Regions from separate parts of the Leifsonia sp. Root112D2 genome, predicted to be linked through region 2. Evidence: predicted binding sites of a transcription regulator. Region 2 holds the regulator's gene; the other holds the start of a gene.
What was found. Region 2 encodes LexA, which represses DNA repair genes until DNA is damaged. Its sites were predicted from a motif close to TCGAACANNTGTTCGA; they were not measured.

Region 1: a site for LexA is predicted at 3,183-3,198, ahead of ASC63_RS13010 (HNH endonuclease signature motif containing protein). Genes of this name have one in related genera too.

The regions. Positions count from the first base shown of each region.
Region 1 covers NZ_LMCU01000001.1:2,780,686-2,789,594, forward strand. The annotation lists gene ASC63_RS13000 (RsmB/NOP family class I SAM-dependent RNA methyltransferase) at 1-1,217, shown strand, start outside; gene ASC63_RS13005 (hypothetical protein) at 1,323-1,889, shown strand; gene ASC63_RS13010 (HNH endonuclease signature motif containing protein) at 1,893-3,128, opposite strand; gene ASC63_RS13015 (NUDIX domain-containing protein) at 3,284-3,715, shown strand; gene rpe (ribulose-phosphate 3-epimerase) at 3,725-4,387, shown strand; gene ASC63_RS13025 (phosphoribosyl-ATP diphosphatase) at 4,411-4,674, shown strand; gene hisG (ATP phosphoribosyltransferase) at 4,737-5,591, shown strand; gene hisF (imidazole glycerol phosphate synthase subunit HisF) at 5,593-6,357, shown strand; gene hisI (phosphoribosyl-AMP cyclohydrolase) at 6,354-6,743, shown strand; gene ASC63_RS13045 (anthranilate synthase component I) at 6,740-8,287, shown strand; gene ASC63_RS13050 (Trp biosynthesis-associated membrane protein) at 8,287-8,909, shown strand, end outside.
Region 2 covers NZ_LMCU01000002.1:236,053-244,961, reverse strand. The annotation lists gene dapF (diaminopimelate epimerase) at 1-642, shown strand, start outside; gene ASC63_RS14970 (class I SAM-dependent methyltransferase) at 680-1,303, opposite strand; gene hflX (GTPase HflX) at 1,347-2,939, shown strand; gene ASC63_RS14960 (aldehyde dehydrogenase family protein) at 3,012-4,511, opposite strand; gene lexA (transcriptional repressor LexA) at 4,633-5,319, opposite strand; gene ASC63_RS14950 (LysM peptidoglycan-binding domain-containing protein) at 5,576-5,977, shown strand; gene ASC63_RS14945 (histidinol-phosphate transaminase) at 6,013-7,122, shown strand; gene hisB (imidazoleglycerol-phosphate dehydratase HisB) at 7,125-7,733, shown strand; gene hisH (imidazole glycerol phosphate synthase subunit HisH) at 7,730-8,368, shown strand; gene priA (bifunctional 1-(5-phosphoribosyl)-5-((5-phosphoribosylamino)methylideneamino)imidazole-4-carboxamide isomerase/phosphoribosylanthranilate isomerase PriA) at 8,482-8,909, shown strand, end outside.

The sequences.
Region 1 (8,909 bases), on a different contig from region 2:
GCATGCTCGGCTACTACGACCGCGTCATTGCGCTGGCCGCGCGCCGCGATGTCGACAAAATCGACGCGCCGATTCTGGACGTGCTGCGTCTCGGCGCGCACCAGCTTCTCTCGATGCGCGTCGCGAAGCACGCCGCCGTCAATGAGTCCGTCGCGCTCGCCCACACCGTCGGGTCACAGTCGGCGACGGGCTTCTGCAACGGCGTGCTGCGCGAGATCACCCGGCACACGCCCGATGAATGGCGGGAGCGCGTGCGGGCCGCGGCGAACGGCGCTGATGACGCGCTGGGCGCGTTGGCGTCGCATCCGGCCTGGATCATTCGCGCGTTTCGGCAGGCGCTGGAGGCTGAGGGGCGCGCGAGTGAACTCGAGGCCCTGCTCGAGGCGGACAACGCGCCGCCGCGCGTGAACCTCGTGGCACTGCCCGGTGTTGCCGAGATTCCGGCGGATGCCGAGCGCAATCGTTTCGCGCCCACCGGCTTCGTGCTGGCCGGGGGAGACCCCCAGGCCATCGTGACCGGCAATGCGGGTGCCGTGCGGGTTCAGGACGAGGGCTCGCAGCTCGCGGCGCTCGCGCTTACCCGGGCACGCCCGGTTGTTGCGGGAGAGCGCTGGCTCGACCTGTGTGCCGGGCCTGGCGGCAAGGCGGCGTTGCTGGCCGCCGAGGCACGCCTCGGCGGCGCGACCCTGATCGCCAACGAGCTGGTACCCGCACGCGCCGAACTGGTGCGCAATGCGTTAGCGCCCGTTCCGGGCGAGACGCCGGTCTGGGAACGCGACGGCATCTCGATAGGCGAGAGCGACCCCGAAGGTTTCGACCGCATTCTGCTGGATGCCCCATGCACCGGCCTCGGCGCACTGCGTCGGCGCCCCGAGGCCCGCTGGCGCAAGTCGCCCCGAGACGTGGCAGAACTGGGGCGTCTGCAGGCCGAACTGCTCGACGCCGCGGTGCGCGCACTGAAGCCGGGGGGCATTCTCGCCTACGTGACCTGCTCGCCGCATGTGGCAGAGACGCGCATTGCCGTCGACGATGCGGTCAAACGCTGGCACGGCGAGATCGAGCCGCTGCCGACCCGCCAGCTGGTCTCGGCCGTCACGCTCACCGAACCAGATCTCGCGGGCCGCGACGACCAGGTGCAGTTGTGGCCGCACCGGCACGGCACTGACGCGATGTTCATCGCCCTGCTGACGAAGCAGCCCTCGACGGAACGCACGTAGCGGCGCCGCTCTCGGGTGTCGGCGCTTGCCGGGTGGTCTCCATTCGCGCAAAGATCGACCATGCGCGCAGATCGGCCGTTGCCCGGCAACCCGTGGCCTCACGACATGGTGATCGCCATCGAAGATGGTCCGTTCCCGCTCGATCAGATGCTTTACGTCCGCGCTGCGTGGTCGCTGAGCATTCCCTCAGTCCCGCCGCTGGATCCTGCGTTCGAGGTCGTCGCCTCGGCACCACCTGATGGCTGGAATCCGGCGGATGTGGAACGGCTGTGGTTGCGCGATTGGGATCGTGCCTGGTCACGATTCGATGCGCCGACGGTCAGTAACGTTCCCGACGAAGGCACCTTGCGAGCAATCGCCGAAACTCCGGACGAGGACCTTGATCACCGGTTCTGGGGGCCCTCCGAGATCTGGCAAGAAGGCATCGACCTTGGCGCGGTGAACCGCTGGCGATCCTTGATCAGAGGCGAGCACGCGCTGAGGCTGGAAGACACGCCCGAACGGCAAGCGCTGCCGGCACTCATCACTGCCTGGGAGCACGGCCTGCACACCGTCGTGCAGCTGCCCTACGAAGGACACTACGCGAGCTGGCTCAACCGTCGGTGCCTGGTGGTCTCGCGTCACACTCGCCTGCACCGCGAGCTCTACAGTCAGGCGCTCCTGGCCTTCTGAGTATCAGAAGGGCGGCGGATCGCTGGTGCGCGTAAAGCCCGTGGGCGTGGTCCAGGCATAGCGACCGCCTTCGGCGCGACTCAGCGTGATTTTCGTCTTGTGTTTGAGGCTGTGGTGCCCGCGGCTGAGCGGGGCGAGGTTGTCGTCGTTGGTGGTGCCGTCGAACTGCCAATCGGTCGTGTGGTCCAGGTCACACTCACGCGACGCTCTGGAGCAGTGCGGAACAACACAGCTGCGGAACTTGCGTCGCAGCCACTCACGCTGTGCCGCGGTGGGGCGGTAGCTTCGCCGGTCCATGTTCAGGTCGACACCGCTGATCGGATCCGTGAAGATTCGCCGGAACGACGGGGCATCCGCCACCAGCAACCGTGCGGTCGCCTCATCAATGGGTCCGTAACCGTCAAGGACGGCCGGAGCCAGCTGTGCCTGTGTGAGCAACGTGGGCTGATTCAGCAGCGTCGTCACCGGCACCGAGATCTGCACGTGGGTCACAACCTCGTTCGGAGTTCCTCTACCGGTGAGCAGGTCGGCCGCGGCATCCGCACGCAACTGAGCCAGGGTGCGGCTCTCATCGGACTGCGCTCGTTGCCGTGACGCCGCCGCGGTCAGGCGCGCGTCGATCTTCATGATGGCGGGCGCATCCGAGTAGAGATGCATCCACGCCATGCCGTCATCGGCCGGTTCGATCTCGACTCGCCGATCAACGGCCGCCGCCTGATGACGCTCAACCGGGTCCGCCGGATGCAGCCGCTCACGGATCACACGCGCTGCCGTACGGAATTTCGACGGAGTCAGTCGTGCAGCCCTGTCGACGAGCAGCGCATCGAGTTCATCGAAGACCGGTGAATCGTCGGGGAGGCTTCGCGCCAGTTCGGCAGCAGTGCGCACATTACTGTGGGGCACTCGGCCGCCTCGAAACTCCGCCCACACCTTCGGCAGCCGCGCGATCAGTGTCTCCGTGTCGTGAAGCAGCGACCAGATCACGTTCTCCGATTTCGACAGGCGCAAAGCCAGGTCGAAGACGACCGAGCGCTCGGCGAGCCGGATGCCCTCCGCACGCGTCTGCGCCGCACCCGGCAGCACGTATAACTCCGGATGCCGCCGGGCCAGCAACACGGCCTCGTAGATCGCGTTCATCTGCAGGCATTGCACGGCCGCAAGCGATGCGTTCAACAACGCGGCAGCGGACAGGCGCGTCTTCAGTTCACGCGTCTCGTCGCTTTCCTCGTTTTCGACCATGACTCAACTATCGAACACACCACCGACATTGTGAGAGGACAGTTCGACAAGCTATCGAATATTTATCTCACATTTTCGAGCGAGGGACTTGCCGATGGATTGAGGGCGGTCAGGTTGCAATCTCGCTCAGGTTCCGAACCCCATAGGCTGCATTGGTGGCACACTACGGCGTCTACGGGGCATGGCGTCAGAACGGCCGCGTCGTGGCGATCCGAAAGGCGCGAGGCCCGTACACAGGCATGCTCGACCTTCCGGGAGGGTCGCCCGAAGGCGACGAGACATCCGAGGAGACGCTTCTTCGGGAGCTACACGAGGAATGCGGGGTAGCCGACGTTCACGTCGTGTCGTGGCATCCATTCGATTTCTTCATCACAGAGTCGAGTACCGGCGAGCCGGTCAACTCGAACCATCGCGGGTCGATTGCCATCGTGCGCGTGCTTGACACCGTGAAGCCCATCGAGAACGTCGAGGATGTGCGCGGCGTCGAGCTGATCGATCCCCGCGAGCATCCCGAGTCTGAGTTCACGCCGCCGTTTGCGTATGCGCTCACTCTCCTGCACGACCCCGGCCTCACCCCACGCCGCTAGGCTGGCACCATGCCCGTCAGAATCAATCCGAGCATTCTCGCCGCCGACTTCGTGAACCTCGAGCGCGATCTGGGCCGCATCTCCAGCGCCGATCTCGTGCACGTGGACGTCATGGACAACCATTTCGTGCCAAACCTCACCTTCGGGCCCCAAATGGTCGGTCGTGTGCAGGATGTGGCGACGATTCCGCTCGACGTGCACCTCATGATCGAAAACCCCGAGCGCTGGGCGCCTGGATACGCCGAGCTCGGCGCGTTCTCTGTCACCTTCCACGCCGAGGCGACGAGCGATCCGGTTGCGTTGGCACGCCAGTTGCGGCAGATGGGCGCGCGCGCCGGCGTCGCGCTCAAGCCAGGCACCGACATCGAGCCCTATCTCGAGCTGCTGGCCGAATTCGATCAAGTACTCGTCATGACCGTCGAACCCGGGTTCGGCGGCCAGTCGTTCATGCCCGAGACGATGCCCAAGCTGCGGATGCTGCGCGAACGAGCCCTGAAATCCGGTCTCGACGTGTGGTTGCAGGTCGACGGCGGAATCACCGAGGAAACCATAGTGACCGCGGCGGAGGCCGGGGCGGACACCTTCGTGGCCGGCTCCAGCGTCTTCGCCTCCGAAGACCCCGCTGCCCGGATCGCGCTGCTGCGCGAGACGGCCGCGCGACACAGCCACTGATGCGATACCGGTAGCCTGTATTCGTGAAAACTTTCGACGACCTCTTCGCCGAGCTGAGCGAGAAAGCCAGGACCCGTCCGGCCGACTCTCGCACCGTTGCGGAACTCGACGCCGGCGTGCATGCCATCGGCAAGAAGATCGTCGAGGAGGCCGCCGAGGTGTGGATGGCCGCCGAATACGAGACCACAGAGAACACGGCCGAGGAGATCTCGCAGCTGCTCTACCACCTGCAGGTGCTCATGATTGAGCGCGGGCTGTCGACGGCGGATGTGTACCGACATCTGTGATGTGCACACCACAGATGTTCGAACATCACACCCCCTGACACTTTTATCGATAGGCCATCACCATGCTGAGAATTGCGGTGCCCAACAAGGGCTCCCTGTCTGAAACCGCAGCACAAATGCTGCTCGAGGCCGGCTACAACGGTCGCCGCGACCCCAAAGAACTCATCGTCGCCGACCCGCAGAACGACGTTGAGTTCTTCTACCTGCGCCCCCGCGACATCGCCACCTATGTCGGCTCCGGCGCGCTCGATGTGGGCATCACGGGGCGCGACCTGCTGCTGGATTCCGGGTCGAGCGCGGCAGAGATCGCCACACTCGACTTCGCAAAGTCGACGTTCCGCTTCGCCGGCCCGACGGGTGCGTTCTCGGAGCTCGCCGACCTCGAGGGCACCCGTGTGGCGACAAGCTATCCGGGACTCGTCGGGAGCTTTCTCGCGGCATCCGGGATCTCGGCCGATCTCGTCACCCTGGACGGCGCCGTCGAGTCCGCGGTGCGCCTCGGCGTCGCGGATGCGGTCGCCGATGTCGTCGAGACCGGCTCAACCCTGCAGAAACAGGGCCTGGAGATCTTCGGCCCGGTCATTCTCGCCTCGGAGGCCGTACTCATCAGTCGCGAGCCGGATGCCGCGGCCGGCGACGTACACGGCGTCGACGTTCTGCTGCGGCGGCTGCACGGCGTCATGGTGGCTCGCCAGTTCGTGCTCATGGACTACGACCTGCCGGTCAAGCTGCTCGAGCAGGCCGTTGCGCTGACCCCCGGCGTGGAGTCGCCAACGGTGTCGCCGCTGCGCGACCCCGAATGGGTGGCCGTGCGGGCGATGGTGCGTCGCGACGGCACCAACCACATGATGGACGCGCTGTACGACCTCGGCGCGCGCGCCATTCTCGTCACGCCCATCCACGCGGCCAGGATCTGAGATGTCCCTCGCGGTGCGGGTCATTCCCTGCCTCGACGTGGCAGACGGACGCGTCGTCAAGGGGGTCAACTTCCAGAACCTGCGCGACGCGGGCGATCCCGTTGAACTCGCCCGGCGCTACTACGAGCAGGGCGCGGATGAACTGACCTTTCTCGACGTCACGGCGACCGTCGACAACCGCAACACGACCTACGACGTGGTGCGGGCGACGGCCGAACAGGTCTTCATACCACTGACCGTCGGCGGGGGAGTGCGCAGTACGGAGGACGTCTCCCGCCTGCTGGCGAGCGGAGCGGACAAGATCGGCGTGAACAGCGCCGCGATTGCGCGCCCCGCCCTCATCGGCGAGATAGCCGACCGCTTCGGTGCCCAGGTGCTGGTGCTGTCGCTGGACGTGAAGCGGGCGCCGGGTACGGCATCCGGTTTCGTGGTGACGACCCACGGCGGTCGCACCGAGACGACGCTCGATGCGCTCGAATGGGCCGAGCAGGCCATAGCGCTCGGCGCGGGTGAGTTGCTCGTGAACTCGATTGACGCCGACGGCACCAAGGCCGGGTTCGACACCGAGTTGATAGCGCTCATGCGCGGTATCAGCTCTGTTCCCGTGATCGCCTCCGGGGGCGCGGGAGCCGTCGAGCACTTCGCGCCGGCCATCGTGGCCGGAGCCGATGCTGTGCTTGCTGCCAGCGTCTTCCACTCGGGACAGATCACCATCGGCGAGGTCAAGTCTTCCCTCGCCGCAGCAGGACTGGAGGTGCGCTCATGACCGACGACCGCGCGGTGGAAGGCCTTGACCGTATTACCTTCAACGACGCGGGCCTGGTGCCGGCGATCATTCAGCAGTGGGACAGCCATGAGGTGCTCATGATGGGCTGGATGGATGCCGAGGCGTTTCGGCGCACCATGACCGAGGGCCGTGTGACGTTCTGGTCGCGCTCCCGCCGCGAATATTGGCGCAAGGGCGACACCTCCGGCCACGCACAGTATGTGCGCGGCGCGGCGCTCGACTGCGACGGCGATACCCTGTTGGTTCAGGTGGAGCAGATCGGCGCCGCCTGCCACACCGGCGCGCACGCCTGCTTCGACGTCGATCCTTTGAACCCCACCATTCTGAACCCCACCGTTTCTGGCCCCCTGGAGCCGCAGCAATGACTACCGCAACCGGTACGACCACCTCGAGCGATTTCGCGGCCTTGCTCGCCGAGCACCGCGTGATCCCGGTGACCCGCGAACTCTTCGCAGACGGCGAGAGCCCGGTCGGCATCTATCGCAAGCTCGCGGCGGGCCGACCCGGCACCTTTCTTCTGGAGTCCGCAGAGCAGGGTGGCATCTGGTCACGCTTTTCCTTCGTGGGTGTTTCCTCCTTCGGTGTTCTCACGCAGCACGGCGACGAGATCTGCTGGCTCGACTACGGCGTCTCGGCCGAGCGCGCCCTCGGTGCGGATGCCACGGGGCTGGCCCCGCTCGATGCTCTCGCGCACCTTTACGCGCGCTGGCAGACACCGCGCATCGACGGGCATCCGCCGCTCACCGGGGGCCTCGTCGGCTTCATCGGCTGGGAGGCCATTCGGCAGATCGAACGGCTGCCCAACCAGCCACCAGCCGACTACGACGTGCCCGGGCAGGCCTTCTGCTTCGCGGCCGACCTCGTCGTGCTCGACCACAAGTTCGGCACGGTGCAACTCATCTCCAACGTTCTGAACGACGGTGAGGAGAGCGCCGAGGAGTTGTGGAGCGGGGCACAACAGCGACTGGATGCGATGCAGGCCGCCCTAGCGAAGCCGTCCGAGGCGTGGCTTGCCGAGGTGGACCTCTCCACGCCGTCGAACGCGGTCTCACGTACCAAGCGGCAGGATTTTCTCGACGCCGTTGTCACCGCAAAACAACGCATCCACGACGGCGACATCTTTCAGGTCGTCATCTCGCAGCGCTTCGAGGAGCCGCTCACGGCGCATCCGATCGACGTCTACCGGGTGCTGCGCAGCCTGAACCCCAGCCCCTACATGTACCTGCTCAATCTGCACCGGCCGGACACGAACGGCACTGGCGGCGGTGAATACACCATCGTCGGCTCGTCACCCGAGGCCCTCGTCAAGGTGGCCAACCGCCGTACCTTCATGCACCCGATCGCCGGTTCCAAGCCCCGCGGCGCCACCCCCGACGAGGACATCGAACTCGGCGAGAGCCTGCGCGCCGACGAGAAGGAGCGCGCCGAGCACCTCATGCTGGTGGATCTTGCCCGAAACGACCTGCTCAAGGTGTGCGAGGCGGGCAGCGTCGAGGTCACCGAATTCATGCGGGTCGAACGCTTCAGCCATATCATGCACCTGGTTTCCTCGGTCGAGGGCAACATGCTGCCGGATGCCACCGCCATCGACGTCTTTCGGGCCACGTTCCCCGCCGGCACGCTTTCGGGCGCGCCCAAACCGCGGGCGCTCGAAATCATCGACGAGCTGGAAACCAGCCAACGCGGCGTTTACGGGGGAGTCGTGGGCTACTTCGGCTTCGCCGGAGACGCCGATCTGGCCATAGCCATTCGTACGGCGACGCTCATGGACGGGGTCGCGCGGGTGCAGGCCGGTGGCGGACTCGTCGCGGACTCGAACCCCGTGAGCGAGTTCGAGGAATCGCAGAACAAGGCCGCGGCGCCGCTCCGCGCGGTAGCCGTGGCGAACGCCATGAGGCGCGTTTCCTGATGCGGGAGCAGAATTCAGCGACCGATGCCGAGCCACCAGCCGAGATGCCGCGTCCGAATCGGCGCGCCAAGTACACGGCGATGCTGGCCACGGTTCTCAGCAGCGGCCTCGTGCTGCTGGCCGCGACACAGAACTGGTACGCACTGCACCTGAACGCGACGGCGAACCATGACGGGGCAGTGAGCGTGCAGGGATCGCTCGCCGCGCCCGCCCTGACGGCGCTGGCTCTGGCCGGCCTCGCGCTGACGGCGGCCCTGGCCATCGGCGGTCGCATCGCCCGGCTCGTGCTCGGCGTGCTCGGGGTTGTCATCGGCGCCTGCATCCTGTTCTCCGCTTTTGCCGCCATCGGGGATCCGGCACATGCCGGTGCCACGGCCGTGACAACTGCAACCGGCGTGGCCGGGGACGCCTCGGTGACGCATCTCGTGGATCGGGTGGACGCATCCGTCTGGCCGTGGGTCGCCGTTGCCGGCGGAATCCTGCTGCTCGCGGCAAGTGTCGTCGTGCTTGTCACCTCGCCACGCTGGCCGGGACCGTCGAGAAAGTATCAGGCCACCCGCCTGGAGCCGACGAACAGCCGCGATTCAGCCATCGACAGCTGGGACGAGCTCAGCCACGGTGA
Region 2 (8,909 bases):
GACGGAAGCATCGCGGAGATGTGTGGAAACGGCATCCGTGTCTACGCCCGTTATCTGCTCGCGGAGGGCCTCGTGCACTTCGCCGATGGCGACACCCTGGCGATAGGCACGCGCGGCGGCGTGCGCGATCTGCAGCAGGGCCGCAACGGTTTTCAGGTGGACCTCGGGCGATGGAAGCTCGACGGTGGCGAGCCGCTGGTGCGCGCCCGCGAGGTTCCTGTTGCGCGCCCCGGGCTCGGCATCAGTGTGGGCAACCCGCACGTCGTCGTCGCGCTGGCCGACGAGGCCGAACTGGATTCCGCCGACCTGAGCTACATCCCCATCATCGAACCGTCGCCCGAAGAGGGCGCCAACGTCGAGTTCGTGGTGCCGCGGGATCCGCTGGTGAAAGACGGCATAGGCCGCATTCGGATGCGCGTGCACGAGCGAGGTAGCGGTGAGACGCTCTCCTGTGGCACCGGTGCCGTGGCCGCAGCGCTGGCCACCCGATACTGGGCGGGCAGCGCCGCCCCCGATCAGTGGCGCGTCGACGTGCCGGGCGGCACCGTCGGTGTACGGATGTTCCCTGCCGAAGACGGTGAGCACGTCTCCCTGTCGGGGCCCGCCGAACTCGTCTATACCGGCGCCCTCGAACTCGACTGAACGCGACCGAGCCCGACCCGACCGAACGTCACCCGAGCTACGCCTCGTCGAGGCGATGCCGCACGCGCAGCACCCGGTACCCCTTGCCGGTGGCGGCACGGATGGTGCTGAACTGACTCGGCAGGGCGCCCTGCAGCCAGCGATGCAGCGAATCGGAACCGAGGTTGCGCTGCACGACGAGCCAGGCATCCGAACCCGGCTCAAGGCGTGGCAGCCAGCTGGTCATCAGATTGTGCAACTCGTTTTTGCCCACCCGAATCGGCGGATTCGACCAGATCGTCGTGAACGCGAGCGAGGCGGGAACATCCTGCGGCAGCACGGCGTTGACATTGTCGAGGCCGAGCGTGCGGGCATTACGCCGCACCAGGTCGAGCGCCCGTTCGTTGACGTCGACGGCCCAGATGGTGGCATGCGGACTCTCAAGCGCGAGTGTGAGGGCGACCGGCCCCCAACCGCAGCCGAGATCGAGCAGATTGCCACCGGGAGGAGCGGCAGGGGTGTTCGCGAGCAGCACCTGGGTGCCGGAGTCGATACGCTCCGGGCTGAAGATGCCATTCGCGGTAGTGAGTTCCACGGTGCGCCCGGCCAGGGTGACCGTGAACGTCTTCAGCCGAAGTTCGCTTTCGGGCGTGGCTGAGAAGTAGTGGTCTGGCGTGGACATACAGGAAACGTATCGCACCTTGAAGCAACTAGGGTTAATGGGAATGACGAAGACGACGAGTAGTGACCGCGATGGCGGCAACGATATCGAGCCCGGCACAGATGCCGACGGTGAGAGCCGTGATGACAGCCTGAGCGAGACGGATGTCGTCGCTCGCGTATTACAGAACGCCGCGGCGCGCGCATCAGGCTACTCCCTGTTCTCGACCGGGGCGCAGGCCCTGCAAGGGGATGCAGGGGCCGAGAATCCCGAGGGCGATCACGACGGTCAGCAGTTGGATCGCGAGGAGCGCGCAGCGCTGCGCCGGGTCGCCGGGCTCTCGACGGAACTCGAAGACGTCACCGAGGTCGAATACCGTCAGCTGCGTCTCGAGAACGTCGTGCTCATCGGCGTGTATTCGCAGGGCTCGCAGGCCGACGCGGAGAACTCGATGCGTGAGCTCGCAGCGCTGGCCGAGACGGCCGGAGCCGTGGTGCTCGACGGCCTGTTGCAGCGACGCCCGCACCCCGACCCGAGCACGTATCTCGGTCGCGGCAAGGCGCAGGAACTGCAGTCTCTCGTCGCCTCGCTCGGGGCCGACACCGTGATAGCAGACACCGAACTCGCACCGAGCCAGCGCCGTGCGCTTGAGGATGTCGTCAAGGTCAAGGTCATCGACCGCACAGCTGTCATTCTCGATATCTTCAGCCAGCATGCCAAGAGCCGCGAGGGCAAGGCGCAGGTCGAACTCGCGCAACTCGAATACCTGTTGCCCCGCCTGCGCGGCTGGGGCGAGTCGATGTCACGGCAGGCCGGTGGCCAGGTGGGCGGCGCGGGCGCCGGTATGGGATCGCGCGGACCCGGTGAGACGAAGATCGAGCTCGATCGCCGTCGCATCCACACCCGTATGGCCAAGCTGCGCAAGCAGATCGTCGGATTCAAGCCGGCCCGTGAGGCGAAACGGGCCAACCGTCGACGCAACGCGGTGCCGTCCGTGGCAATTGCCGGCTACACCAACGCCGGAAAATCGAGTCTGCTCAACCGCATCACCAAGGCGGGGGTGCTCGTCGAGAACGCGCTCTTCGCCACCCTGGATGCGACGGTGCGCAAGTCTGTCACGGCGGACGGCCGCCTGTACACGCTCACCGACACCGTGGGCTTCGTGCGCAATCTGCCCCACCAACTGGTGGAGGCATTCCGATCCACGCTTGAAGAGGTTGCCGATTCAGACCTCATCGTTCACGTCGTCGACGCCTCCCATCCCGACCCGGCCAGCCAGCTGACCACGGTGCGAGACGTCATAGGCGAGGTCGGTGCCCGCGACATCCCCGAGCTCGTGGTCTTCAACAAGGCCGATCTGGTGACGGATGACGACCGCCTGGTTTTGCGCGGACTGGAGCCGAACGCGGTGTTCGTCTCGGCGCGCACCGGCGAGGGCGTCGATGACGTGCTCGCGGCGATAGCGCGGTTGCTTCCCGATCCGTCGATCGAGATCGACGTGGTGATTCCCTATGACCGGGGCGACCTGGTGGCGGCGCTGCACGAGCGTGGACGGGTTCTGGAGACGGAATACGTGGCGGCGGGCACACGCATCCGTGCCCTGATGATGCCCGAGTACGAGTCCGTCTTCACCGCATTCGCCAGCGCAACACACTGACCCGCCACAGAAGGGGGCCCGGCTGGCGCCGGACCCCCGTGTGTGGCGGGCAATCCCCGCGCGCCGTCGGCGTCAGTGAGCCATCTGCGCAAGCGCCTCGGCGTCGAGGTGGGCTATGGCGCGGGTGTCCTGAAAGGCTCGAACGCCCTCGATGCCCTGTTCTCGACCGAATCCCGACTGCTTCATGCCACCGAACGGGGCGCGCAGGTCGAGGCGGGTCGCGCCGTGATCATTCACCCAGACGTATCCGCAGACGAGCTGCGAGCCGACGCGATTCGCGCTCTCGACGCTCGCCGTCCAGACAGAGCCGCACAGTCCACCCCAGCTGTCGTTGGCGAACGCCACGGCTTCCTCCTCGGTGTCGAAGGGGATGATGGGGATCACCGGGCCGAACTGCTCCTCGGTCACAACGCGCAGCGAGGGGTCGGGGTCGATGACGATGGCCGGGCGCACGAAGTTTCCGCCGACGAACTCGTCGCCGCTGGGAAGTTCCCCGAACTCGAGAACCGTCGCGCCCGCGCTCTTCGCCTCCTCGATGATCTCGGTCACGAAGGCCTTCTGCACGGGGGAGTGCAGCGGCCCCATCGTCGTACCCTCGTCGAGGCCGTACCCGAGCACCGTCTTCTCCAGTCGCGCCGAGAGCCCGGCGACCACCTCGTCGAGCCGTGAGCGGTGCACGTAGACCCGCTTGGCGTTCATGCAGATCTGCCCGGTGGTGTCGTAGATGGCCGCGAATAGCCGATCGAGGTGGGTGTCGTCGAGTATCGCGTCGTCGAGCAGCACAGCGGCATCGTTTCCGCCGAGTTCCAGCGTGACGCGGGTGAGCGACTTCGACGCCATCTCCATGATGCGCTTTCCGCCACCGACGCTGCCGGTGAAGCACACCTTTGCCACGTCCTCGTTCTGAATCAGACCGGTCATGTCGGCATCCTTGCCCGTCACGAGGTTGAGCACGCCCGGAGGAAGCTTCTCGGCGATGCGCTGCACGACCCGTGCGGTGGCAAGCGGTGCCGAGGGCGGCGGCTTGACGATGGCGGTGTTGCCGGCGAGCAGCGCATGTGGCAAGGCGGCACCGAGAATCGCTATCGGCCAGTTGAACGGCACTATTGCGGTGACGACGCCGAGGGACTGGTAGCTCACGGTCGTCGTGACTGGGATGCCAGGGGCGGGTGAGAGCACATGGCCGTTATCGACGTCGTCGGCGAGTTCGAGCGCGAGCCTCCACCGCAGCTCGAAGACGAGTGCGTCGATCCATGCCTCAACGCGCACCTTGCCGTTCTCCTGCGAGAGGATCGCCGCATCCTCGTCGCGCAGTTCGTCGATTCCGGTGATGGCCTCGAGCATCTGCGCGGCGCGCTCGGTGGCCGACAAGGCAGACCACGCCGGATACGCGGCCTTTGCCGCCGCGACGGCGTCGGCGACGTCCTCCTGGCTTGCGGCGGCGGCGTATCCGACCACGAGGCCGGGCTTGGCGGGGTCGGGAATAGCAAGCGACTCACTGGTCGCGCGCTCCTTACCGCCGATGTACAGGCCCGTCGTTGTGGGCGCCGTTGTGCTGATGGTGTTCGTCATCGCTTTCAGACCTCTCTGTCTGGGATTCATTCATTCTGATTCTGCCCCGTCAAGCGTCGCTTTGGCTGGGGAAGTCAGGAATGGTGAACGGCGAGCGACGAAGGCGAAGTCCGCTCCGGCCTCAGAGTGACCGCAAGACGGCGACGACCTTGCCGAGCACCTCGGCGTAGTCACCCAGAATCGGCTCGAATGCCGAGTTCTGCGGAAGCAGCCAGGTGTGGCCGTCGCGCTGGCGAAACACCTTCACGGTGGCCTCCTCGTCGAGCATCGCGGCGACGATGTCTCCGTTCTCCGCCGTGTTCTGCTGTCGCACGACCACCCAGTCACCATCGCAGATGGCGGCGTCGATCATCGACTCGCCGACCACCTTGAGCATGAAGAGCTCGCCCTTGCCGACCAGCTGGCGAGGGAGCGGAAAGACCTCGTCGATCTGCTGCTCGGCGGTGATGGGTATGCCCGCGGCAATGCGGCCGACGAGTGGCACCATGGTGGCGTCGCCGATGGGCGTGGTGTTCTCGAAGTCCGGCGTCGCGGATGACGACGGCAGGTCGATGAGAATCTCAAGGGCACGCGGGCGGTTCGGATCCCGACGCAGATAGCCGCTGAGCTCCAGTTGATTGAGCTGGTGCGTGACGCTGGAGAGCGAAGAGAGGCTGACGGCGTCGCCGATCTCACGCATGCTCGGCGGGTAGCCGCGCGACGCGACGGACTGCTGGATGACCTCGAGGATGGCCAGCTGCTTTGCGCTCAGGCTCTTGCGTCGCCGAGTGCCGACTCGCTCTTTCGCCGCTGAATTGTCGCTTGTCACCGTGCCGTCCCTTCGTGAAGACCCCAACCGGCTAATCCGAATGTCGGTGGTGCCTGATTGAGTCATACCCAGACAATCGAAACTGTATCCGGGTTAACGGCATAAACAAACATGTGTTCGAGTGTGTCGCGGTATCGGCGGCGTATTCGCTCAGCAATTTCCTGCTTGCGGTTTCGAATAATCGAATATATATTCGGAACATACGTTCGCATATCCTCACAGCCGGTGAGAGCGAAGTGGCCGAGGAGGTCGGGTAATGAGCACAGCAATGGCAGTATCGGTGACAGGCTTTCGTGCCGAGCGCGTAAGCACGCAGCGGCTTCCGCAGGCACCCGCGAAGACACGCCTTCACCTCACTCGGCGGGGCCGCGTCGTTCTGACCACTCTCGCGTCCATCCCGCTCGTCGTCGCGGCCGCCGTCTTCGCCCTCAACGGTGGAGGGGCCGTCGCCACCGATTCGAGCGCGCACACGAACTTCAGCTACGCCACCGTGCAGAGCGGCGAGTCCCTCTGGACCATCGCCGAGCGAGTAGCTCCGAACTCCGACCCTCGCGACGTCATTGCCGACATCGTTTCGGTGAACCAGCTCTCGAGCACTCTCGTTTCTCCGGGGCAGCGCGTCGCCATCCCGGTGCAGTACGCGGGCAGTCGCCGCTAGCATGTCCCCAAAGGCTGGCCCAGTAGCATGATGGGGTGATTTCCTTCTCTGATCTGCCCATCCGTGAAAACCTCCGGGGGCTCTCTCCGTATGGGGCACCGCAGAAGAACGTGCCGGTCGCGCTGAACGTCAACGAGAACACGCATCCGTTGCCCGAGAACGTCGTCGCCGACATCGTCGAAGCCGTTTCCGGGGCCGTGCGTGGAGCGAATCGCTATCCGGACCGTGAGTTCACCGCGCTACGCGATGCGTTGGCAGGTTATCTCGGCCACGCCCTGAGCCGAGAGAATATCTGGGCGGCGAACGGCTCCAACGAGGTGCTGCAGCAGATCATGCAGGCCTTCGGCGGCCCGGGTCGCAGCCTGCTCGGATTCTCACCGACATATTCGATGTACCCGCTGCTGGCATCCGGAACAGACACCGCCTGGATATCCGGCGCGCGTGACGAAGACTACGAGCTCAGCGCCGACACGGTCGTCGCCGAGATCCGTCGCACAACGCCGAGCATCGTCATTCTCTGCTCACCCAACAACCCGACAGGCACCCCGCTCGGGCTCGACGTCGTTGCTGCCGCCTACGAGGCGAGCGACGGCATCGTCATCGTCGACGAGGCGTACGCCGAATTCATGCCACCGGATGCGCCGTCGGCGCTCACGCTGCTTGAGGGTCGCGAGCGGCTGCTCGTCTCGCGCACCATGAGCAAGGCATTCGCCTTCGCGGGTGTCCGGCTCGGGTACCTCGCCGCAGACCCTGCAGTGCTCGACGCGTTGCGGCTGGTGCGTCTGCCGTATCACCTCTCGGCGCTCACGCAGGCGGCGGCAACAGCCGCCCTGGCCCACTCCGACGAGATGCTCGCGATGGTGGGTGAGATTGTTGCCCAGCGCGATCGAATTGTCGTCGAACTGGAGCGCATGGGATTCACACCGCACCGCACCGGCAGCAACTTCGTGCTGTTCGGCGGTGTGGACGAGCCGAACGCGGTGTTCGAAACGCTGCTGGCGAGCGGCGTGCTCATCCGCGATATCGGCATTCCCGGCCACCTGCGCGTTACGGCGGGCACCGAGGCGGAGACCACGGCCTTCCTCGAGGCGATAGCCCCGCTGGCACCGGATGCCCGTGGCGGGGCCGTGCCGGTAAAGTCGTGAACATGACCTCCGTGAACCGCACCGCACAGCTTCGGCGTGAGACCAGTGAGTCGAGTATCGAGCTCTCGCTCGATCTCGACGGCACCGGGCAGTCCGAGATCCACACCTCCGTGCCGTTCTACGACCACCTGCTCACGGCATTCGCGAAGCACTCGCTCACCGACCTGACCGTGAGCGCCAAGGGCGACATCGAGATCGATGTGCACCACACGGTCGAAGACGTGGCCATCGTGCTCGGACAGGCCATTCGAACGGCGCTGGGGGACAAGTCTGGAATCTCCCGCTTCGGGGACGCCGTGGTACCGCTCGACGAGGCACTCGTGCAGGCGGTCGTCGATATATCCGGGCGCCCCTTCTTGGTGCACTCGGGAGAGCCGAGCGGCTTCGAATATCACCTCATCGGTGGTCACTTCACCGGCTCAATGGTTCGCCACGTCTTCGAGGCCATCACCTTCAACGCCGCTCTGACGACCCACATCACCGTGCTCGGCGGCCGGGACCCGCACCACATTGCCGAGGCTGAGTTCAAGGCGTTCGCACGCGCGTTCCGCCAGGCGAAGGCGCTCGACCCGCTGGTGTCGGGAGTGCCCTCGACCAAGGGAGCCCTGTGACGGCGCCATCCGTCGTCGTTCTCGATTACGGTTCCGGCAATGTGCACTCGGCGGCCAAGGCGCTCGAGGCAGCGGGCGCGCGGGTGCAGTTGACGGCCGATCGCCGCTCGGCAGAGGAGGCCGATGGCTTGTTCGTGCCGGGTGTCGGCTCGTTCAGCGCCGTGATGTCCGCCCTGCGTTCCGTGCGCGGCGGTGAGATCATTGATCGTCGTCTCGCTGGCGGCCGTTCTGTTCTCGGGGTCTGCGTCGGCATGCAGGTCCTCTTCGAACACGGCACGGAGGGTGGTGCCGCCACCGCAGGGCTGGGGGAGTGGCCGGGCGAGGTCGAACTGCTCGAGGCCGAGGTCGTTCCCCACATCGGTTGGAATGGCGTGCAGGCACCGAGCGAGAGCGTGCTCTTCGACGGGTTGCGCGATGAGCGCTTCTATTTCGTGCATTCATACGCGGCGCGCTCATGGAATCTCGAAGCGCATGGCCCATTTGCGGCCCCGCGCGTCACCTGGGCCGATCACGGGGGGCGATTCGTGGCCGCCGTCGAGAACGGACCGCTAGCCGCTACGCAATTCCACCCCGAGAAGTCGGGTCCGGCGGGAATTCGCCTGTTGCGCAACTGGCTGGGTACGCTCACGGGCTGAGGCGCCGAAGGCAAGGCCGTCCTGCGCTAAGATTTTGTGCTTGTGCCCACCGTGGCCCACGTTGCCCATATGCGCGTAGCGTGAAGCCGTCACATGATCGAGGACCCCCATCAATGAGTGAGTTCAACAAGACCCCGCGTCTCGTGCTGTTGCCGGCTGTGGATGTTGCCGGCGGCAAGGCCGTGCGCCTGACCAAGGGCGAGGCAGGCACCGAGACGAACTATGGGGATCCTGTCGACGCGGCCGCCGATTGGGCCGATCAGGGTGCCGAATGGATTCATCTCGTCGACCTCGATGCGGCGTTCGGCCGCGGTGACAACCACTCCGTGATCAAGAAGGTTATCAAGCAGGTGCGGGGCGTCAACGTCGAACTGTCCGGCGGCATCCGCGACGACGCATCGCTCGAGGCGGCACTCGGGCTCGGCGCCAAGCGCATCAACCTGGGAACGGCGGCGCTCGAGAACCCGGAATGGGCGGCGAACGTCATTGCACAATACGGCGAGGCTGTAGCGGTTGGGCTCGATGTGCGGGGCACCACGCT